2 regions of the Paenibacillus sp. BR1-192 genome follow, and region 1 is predicted to be linked to the other one. Evidence: riboswitches for the same ligand, from Rfam matches in the RefSeq annotation. Region 1 holds a riboswitch; the other holds the start of a gene.
The links. Region 1 has a riboswitch for cyclic di-AMP ahead of P0X86_RS02025 (hypothetical protein). Riboswitches for the same ligand answer to the same signal wherever they lie in the genome.

Region 1 (4,197 bases):
GCGATACTTCCGTATTGTGGTTCAGTAGTATATTGGGAGATATTAACGTTTGTTGAAATGTTATTCCATTTCGAATAAGCCGAGTCTACCCGATTATGGTACCCCGCAGATTGAACACTAGCATCACGCCAGTATTTTAAGACTTTGGCGCCTGCAAATCCGCCAGGGTTATAATGACCATCATGTGCGCTCACTAAAATGGTAGGTAATAATAAAGCAATCATTAAAGTAAGCAGTATCACTCTCTTAAATTTCATAATTTTCAATCCCTTCTTAAAAATATATTATATAGAGTAATTATACAATTAGACATATATTTCCTTCTTTTTTTAAAAAAGAGTATTTATATTAAAATTTACGATTGTTTTTACAAATGATTAACTTATTTTAGCGCTTCTAAAGCGGTGTTCCTTCTCAATACGATGACAACACTCTGGTTTAACGCAATTCACTCCGTCTGTATCGTATCTGTCCGCCAGACGTATCGTATATTCTTTTTCATGGCGACGTTACTCTTGCCGACCGCTCATAAACGGATATTCATTCCGCGTATTCTTGTCCGGATGGCGGTCCGTTATATAGTCGGTCAGAGGCACGAGCTAGGTCCGATCCGGTACTCCGTCGTTTTATTCAATATAGCGGTCGATTAACGCCTGCACGGCCGCCATACGTTCCGTTATAGCTCCCTCACTGTCATCTCATCCGGAGTCTTCACCGCACAACAGCGTATGTTCAAGCTCACGTTCTTAGGGCGGCAGCGTGCAATTTCGTAGAGGGCCCGGAATCCTATATCATGCCACGTGGCCTGGTTTGTAAGTGGTATGCGTCCACATATCGCAATGAACTTTCGTGCAGCGTCAAATCCACCTTCTTCACAGCTCACCGTACCCACTCACCGTGCGCCAGGTCGTTCTCCTTAACGTGTTTCAAGCGCCGGCCAATTTCGAATATCGCTTTGCCTGCAATACGTTTGTATGCGTTGATTTCGGCGGTTATCGCCTCGGATAACGGTTCCACAGTGTTAAATGATTACCATAGTTTGGCATAGGACACGCTTATCTTTCGCTGGTATAATCGTATTCGCGCATAATGTTAACGTAAGATAAGCGGATGTAAGAGATGACAACAAGAAAAACAAGAAAACAGTACTCAAAGGATTTCAAACAAGAAATGTTTCAACGACTAGCTGCTGGGGAAACACCCGAGGCACTAGCCAAAGAGACCGATGCCGAGAAGAGAACACTTGAAGGCTGGAATACGATTGTCAAAAAACAAGGTAACCTCAGTCAAAAGCCAGAGGCAGAAGAACTACATAGATTAAAAGAAGAAATTTCCGAGCTCAAAAAGGAAAATATTGATCTATTAGAGAAGTGTAAAATGGTTGAAAAAGAGTGGAACTTCTCTAAAGGAGAAATTGAGTTCCTTTCGAACATGTGCGTAGCGTGGCAAGAAAGGTATCAATCACTTCTTATTAAATACAACGAAGACCGCGCCCAATAAGGATGGCGGTCTTTTTCTTCGTTTATATTCGCTTGAACATCAAAGTATCCCGCGATTAATGAACAATTTTCGCAATGTTATATAACTCGGCAACTAACTCCTTGCAAACGCACGATCACTTGGGTAGATTTGGATTATCGTAATACACCGTCATAAATTGACGTGAATATTAATCCTATCGCGCATTATCAATCTCGTTTCTAACGTGGGAATAGCGTAGTGACGACGTTTATAGCCTTCCGCAAGCATACTGCGGATGAACGATCAAGCAGCGCTTGCGCAGGACGGCTACCGTATCCGGTGTTATATGCCTTACGGAACGATGTGGTACCCGTATTTCACCCGGCGCCTGGCGGAGAAGCCCGCCAACCTGATGATGGTGCTCAAAAATATGTTCAAGTGAGCGGGATCCGATTGCAGAACCCCGTCAAAATGCCTGGTGAAATAAGTGGCTTTTTGACGGGGTTCTTCATGGTTTCAAAAAACATCAGGCTGCTTAGAAGTGCCCAATCCAAAGGAAACGGGGACAGTGGCTCTCTGTAGCTGCTGTCCCTAGAAATGATAATACGCCTCCGAGCAATTCATAAGGAAGGAGCGCTCCAGCGGCAGTCCGCCTAACCGCTCTCGGGTGATGTGCCGATGCAGGTTGATCTCCAGATCGGCGAGGGCCGATACAGCAAGTTGCATCCGTGCGGGTCCCCACTGCTGCTGCTTTCGGGCATAGCGAATGGCCTCAGTCACGGACATGCCTCTCAGCCTTGAGAAGACGGATGCCCAGCGGACCAGGTCCGAAAATTCTCTCGTGCTTGGCAGGGCATATTCGACATATCCTGCCGCGTCTTTGCAGCTGACTTTGAACAAGCCGCAGTTCCAGCCATGATCGCTCCATGGGATAAAGCGTTCGGCCGAGCCCCGGTCGAAACGAAATATCTCCATATGGCCGATAGTCTCTTCACCTAATGCAGGCACTGCGGTTTCGATGACGGGTGTAAGCGCTGCCTCGATGAGTTTCGTCATGATTTGATCTACGCTCCTTTATAAGAATGTTATATGCACGGCAAATAGGCCTGGTGAGCAGAGAAACCCCGCTCTCCAGGCCTATTTATGGTTAGAGCCCCAATTCCGGCGGCCGCTATGCCAAAGCTTGGATGGTATTCTCTCTCAACAACGCGCCTACGAGGTTAGCTGACGGATTCGGACTGAGAGCACCCTACCGCTGGGCCCTTCGATCCTAGGCGCAGCGGATTCACCCCATTCACCAATCGAAGACTGGTGACTTTGGTTCCCCCGTCTCCCGGTCTGTCGGGAGCTCGGCGTATCACGTGTTTCGAATAGATGGATGAATCATACGCCGGAGGAAACGAAAAGTAAATGACCGTATGGGACGAATAGATTCCGAAATGTGATGAAAACGGTAAAAGAAAACGCGTACAATCGGCCGTGTCATCTATTATCGTGGCAAAATCTCGGTATCTCGTTGGATTGCGATAAATAAGAGAAAACAAGAGAAATACATAGTATAGAGCAGTATTCGGAAGATAAAGACGAAATACTGCTTGGTTCCTGTTCGACATAACGCCAGATGTGTTTTTGCTCACATTTACATCCTGCAGGGCCGGACGTATGATACGAACTATGAATTGACGGTCATCAACGACCAAGGCATACGGGCAGCCGTTTCATGAAGGTCTAAAGGCAGTGTGAGAGCTGCCCCTAAGCCTTTATGGATCGATGGCGAAGGCACCATGGGCCTTGCTGAGATTTGAAGGTAGAGGCGACTCTCACCGCGTGAACCTCCTGTTGCTGTGCTGTTATGCCCAGTCTGGATGACAAGTCAATGGCTAATAGAATAACATGCTACTCGTTTTTAATTTTCGCTGAGTCCTTGAATGGAAAAGGAACGGGGGAACCAGTCGGGAGATGAACCTGATCTCTCTGGGGTGAATCCTGTAGACAAGATAACGGTCTATGGGTAGGGCGACTCTCACGCCCGAATCCGTCAGCTAACCTCGTAAGCGTATCGAGAGAGGCAACGATTGTCGTGGACTTGGGCCACGGTGTATTTCACCGTGTCCTGTAAGAAGCCTGCGGGAAGAGTTCTTCTCTTTCCGCAGGCTTCTTTGTTGTTGCCTTCTCTTTCTGACCTTAGGAGGAGAAACGAAGATGGAGAAACCACAGGAATTCATCCTGGTATCCGCGCCGAACAAGGCCGGGGAGGAATTCGTCCGCCAGCTGATTCACAAACGTGTTCCGTTTGCGGCTATAGCCAACAACCGGGCTGAGCAGCAGAGGCTGCGAGAACTGGGCTGCAAACCCATCATTTTGATTGATACAAGAGACGAGCAGACCTGGATCATTCCCGAGTTTCCCGTCAGCAAGGTGTTTCTGTTCGAAAGCAGCTTGAATCTGTGCTGCCGCTACTTGCGGATCTGCCGGACATGGACCTCGGAGTCGATTTACGTGATCACCCATTCCGGCAATCCGCGCTTGATATACAAAGGGCTGGGTGCCGATGTGGTGCTTCATACGAATCATCATCAGGTGTCCTTTCTGATGGCATCCGTTATGAGCTAAGCGTTTGGACTGACGCCACAAGAGTTAGGGGAGGTTACATTCATGCAGGATTTAGTTATGGTGCTCATTTTGGGAGGAACCTACGGACTGCTCATGCTGTTTATGTCCTGGTGCGGGCGCGTG
Region 2 (4,197 bases), 970 kb from region 1:
CGTGTATTCTTTGACGTGCTCGCGCAAGGCTTCATGACCAATCGTATACTTGCGGAGGAATTCCTCATTTACCATGCCGTCACGGAACATGATGTGCATGAGGCCGACGGCCAGCGCCGCATCCGTGCCTGGATACAGCGGAATGAACCAGTCCGCCCATTGCCCCGTCTGGTTCTTGTGGACATCGATCACAACGACCTTAGCACCGGCTTTGCGCGCTTTCTCTGCAATCACCATCTGGTGCATATTGGTGCTGACGATGCTGCCGCCCCAGACGAGGATGACGTCGGCTCGTACGGTGTCCTCCGGAACGGTTCCCCCATTAAACCCCATCACGGATTTCCAGCCCTCATTGCCCGCGGAATTGCAGATCGACTGCTTCAGGCGGCTGGCACCCAGCCTGTTGAAGAATCTGCGGTCCATGCCGTCGACGCTCAATATCCCCATATTACCGTAGAAGCTGTAGGGCAGGATGCTCTCGGAGCCGTATTCCTCGATCAAGCCCTTATAGCGTCCGGCTATCTCCTGAATGGCTTCGTCCCAGCTGATCCGCTCGAAGGCGCCCTCTCCCTTGGGACCTACTCTTCGCAGCGGATAGAGCACGCGTTCCGGATGGTACACCCGGTGTGCCATATTACGGACTTTATTGCAGATGGCTCCCTGCGTAATCGGATGCTCCGGGTTACCGGTCACCTTGACGATTTTTCCGTTCTCTTTATGCAGCAGCAGGCCGCATGTATCGGGACAATCCAACGGACATACCGCCGGAAATACGCCGTTTTCCTGATGAATCATCGCTTGAGTCATTTCGTGCTTCCCCCTTTTGCTCGGCTGCATCATATCCCTTTATCTTAAAAGAAAATCGGGGTTCCAGTAAAGTCATACATTTTTTTCTAATCAGGTGATTCACTTTTCTTCCCCCCGGGTATATTCCTATCAAGAGCAAAGAAGAGGAACCCAGACCCTTTCTCTTCCTTGCCGAATCATGGACCACTCCCAAAAAAATTCGCCATGCCAGTGTCTCCTCCCCCGAGACCGGCATGGCGAATTTGTTTATATGGCATCCTCCCAGTGACCGATGTTCCCCGCGAATAACCTTCCATATTATAGAAACTCGTGATTTTCGCAGAAAACATGCAAAATAAAAAGCCTGTCAAAGCCACGTCTTTATGTAAGCGCTTATCTGTCATTTTTTATAAATAATTCTGTTCGAATGATCGTTGGAGGATGTTTTACAAACGATTGGAGCAGGCGTAATATACTATTCAGCTTCGAAAACATTCTTCATATTCACATGACATTCGCTTAATTTCCTTGATGGAAAGCGGGGGAACCAACCGTATGGAGGGATACCTATAGGATCCTTCAACCATACTAAGGGGTGAATCCTGATTCCATCGCGTACGTACGCCGCGATGGAATCAGGTAGGGCGACTCTCACCGCCCGAATCCGACAGCTAACCTCGTCAGCGTTGATCGGGAGGGTTGTGAACTTGTGATCAAACACAGGGTTCTAACCTGTGTTTTTTGTTTGCCAAAAATCAGCATAGGAAGGGTGACCGTTCCTATGTCCAGCATATAAAAAACACCGATAGAAGTCCGTTCAGGGAGCTTCTACCATGAACTTAATCTTAAGCGGCGGTGAAAAACAACCATGTTATCCTCAATCAAGCGCTTCCTCATCGGAAGACCGCTTAAATCGACGGAATTAGGCGAACAAAAGCTGAATAAAACCAAGGCGCTGGCCATCCTGTCATCCGATGCGCTATCGTCCGTGGCCTATGGCCCGGAACAAATCCTCATTGTGTTGATGACCGTCGGGGCAGCTGCCTATTGGTATTCCATACCGATTGCCGTCGGCGTCCTGGTCTTGTTGCTGGCACTTATCCTGTCGTACAGACAAATTATTTTCTCCTATCCGCACGGCGGCGGCGCATATGTCGTGTCCAAACGGAATTTGGGCATGTACCCGGGGCTGGTTGCCGGCGGTTCCTTGCTCGTGGACTATATCCTGACGGTTGCGGTCAGCGTGTCGGCCGGGACGGATGCGATCACGTCGGCTTTTCCGGAATTGCATGCCTATAATCTGCCGATTTCCATCGTGTTCGTTCTATGCTTGACCGTATTGAATTTAAGAGGGGTTACGGAGTCGGCCTCCATACTGGCTTATCCGGTTTACCTGTTCGTGCTTGCGTTATTCATCCTGATCGGGGTAGGGATATTCAACATTGCCACAGGCCATGCGTCTCCGGAGCTTCATACGCCGATCGGCACGCCCGTAGCCGGGCTGAGCTTGTTTCTGCTCCTGCGCGCATTTGCCTCGGGCAGCTCCGCCCTGACCGGCGTGGAGGCGATTTCCAATGCCATTCCGAATTTCAAAGACCCGGCCCCGAATAACGCGGCCAAAACTCTGGTGGCGATGGGATCGCTGCTGGCCCTGTTATTTTCGGGCATCGTTTTCCTGGCTTATTACTATGGGGTCAGTCCCAGCGAACAAGTCACAGTCGTTTCCCAAATTGCCGAGCATACCTTCGGGCGAAATGCGCTTTATTACTTCATACAAGGGACAACGGCCTTAATTCTGATCCTTGCCGCCAACACGGCGTATTCCGCTTTTCCCCTGCTTGCCGTCAATCTGGCGAAGGATAAGTTCATTCCTAGAATGTTCACCGTCCGCGGCGACCGTCTGGGATACTCGAACGGAATCATTATTCTTGGATTTTTCTCCATTCTGCTGCTGCTGGCTTTTGAAGGCAAAACCGAGCATCTGATTCCGCTCTATGCCGTCGGCGTGTTTATCCCGTTTACCCTCTCCCAGACGGGGATGATGGTGAAATGGATTCGCGAAAAGCCCGAAGGCTGGATCGTCAAGCTGATCATTAACACCACCGGCGCATGCATCAGCTTTATCGTGACCATGATCTTCTTCTTTACGAAATTCGCCCAGGTGTGGACCGTGCTGATATTCCTGCCGCTGATCATCTGGATTTTCACCCGGATCCGCAAGCATTACGAGGCGGTAGCGGACCAGCTCCGGATTACGACCTGCGAGCCGGTTAAGCCGATTGAGGGGAATGTCATCATCCTGCCTGTGGCAGGAATCACGCATGTGGTGGAGAACTCGCTGAATTACGCCAAATCGCTGGGAGCGGGCCAAATCATCGCGGTGTACGTGCCGTTCGAGCGGGAGGAGGAAGTCGCCTTCCAGGAAAAATGGAAAAAGTGGCAGCCGGACATCCGGCTGGTAACGCTGCACTCGCCTTATCGGAGCATCATTCAGCAGCTGACGAAATTCATCGATACCGTGCAGCGCAAGGCGAGCGAATCCGACTATCAGGTTACCGTCGTCATTCCGCAGTTCATCCCCAAGAAGGGCTGGCATAATTTCCTGCACAATCAATCCAGCCTGCTCATCCGGGCACATCTCCTGTATCGGAGAGACGTGATCATCACGACGGTTCCCTACCATTTAAAAAAATAGCGGGCTTGTTCCCTGCTTGATTCATTACTGGGAACAGCCTCGCGTATCACGACAAAAAGCTGCGTTCAACCATCCTTGATGAAAGGCAGCGGTTGATCGCAGCTTTTTCTTTAAGCCAGACGCTCGCCAGGCTTCCGGCATTAGGAAACATTCTGCGCCGAATGAACCTGTTGGGGAGCGCCGGCCGATGGCACAGGCGTCTGCTCGCCGCGCGGAGCGGCTGCGGCCTGTTTCTCCTGCTTTAAATAAACGGTTCCGTATGTCGCTCCCACAAATAACGCGCCGCCAACGAAATTGCCCAGCCATACCGGAATGAAGTTCATCAGATACTCGCCCCAGCTGTAATAGCCTTCAAAAATCGCGGCCGGGATGAGAAACATGTTGGCCACCACGTGCTGAAACCCGATGGCGACAAACGCCATGGTCGGAAACCAGATCCCGAGAATTTTGCCGCTCATCTGATCCGATCCGTAGGACAGCCATACGGCGAGGGCTACGAGCCAGTTGCACCCGATGCCCGACAGGAAGGCTTGCAGGAAGCTGTCGTCCAGCTTATGCCCGGCCATATCCACCAGTTTCTCCAGGTAAACGCCGCTGCCTGTCAGACCGGTCACATGGCCGAAGAAGTAAGCGACGAATAACGCTCCCAACATATTGCTGACCGTGACAAGCGCTAAATTCCGCATCATCTCCTTCGTGGAAATTCTCCTCTTGAA

Region 2: linked by a shared signal. The riboswitch ahead of P0X86_RS30775 (APC family permease) and the one ahead of P0X86_RS02025 (hypothetical protein) in region 1 are both predicted to bind cyclic di-AMP.

The regions. Positions count from the first base shown of each region.
Region 1 is NZ_CP120718.1:460,608-464,804, forward strand. Features, by position in the region: gene P0X86_RS02010 (zinc metalloprotease) at 1-257, opposite strand, end outside; gene P0X86_RS02015 (transposase) at 1,120-1,500, shown strand; partial or broken gene P0X86_RS02020 (proline dehydrogenase) at 1,751-1,903, shown strand; gene P0X86_RS02025 (hypothetical protein) at 2,053-2,517, opposite strand; cyclic di-AMP (ydaO/yuaA leader) riboswitch at 2,654-2,826, opposite strand; cyclic di-AMP (ydaO/yuaA leader) riboswitch at 3,366-3,534, shown strand; gene P0X86_RS02030 (hypothetical protein) at 3,664-4,074, shown strand.
Region 2 is NZ_CP120718.1:6,693,478-6,697,674, forward strand. Features, by position in the region: gene P0X86_RS30770 (molybdopterin-containing oxidoreductase family protein) at 1-807, opposite strand, end outside; cyclic di-AMP (ydaO/yuaA leader) riboswitch at 1,293-1,488, shown strand; gene P0X86_RS30775 (APC family permease) at 1,655-3,481, shown strand; gene P0X86_RS30780 (formate/nitrite transporter family protein) at 3,622-4,197, opposite strand, start outside.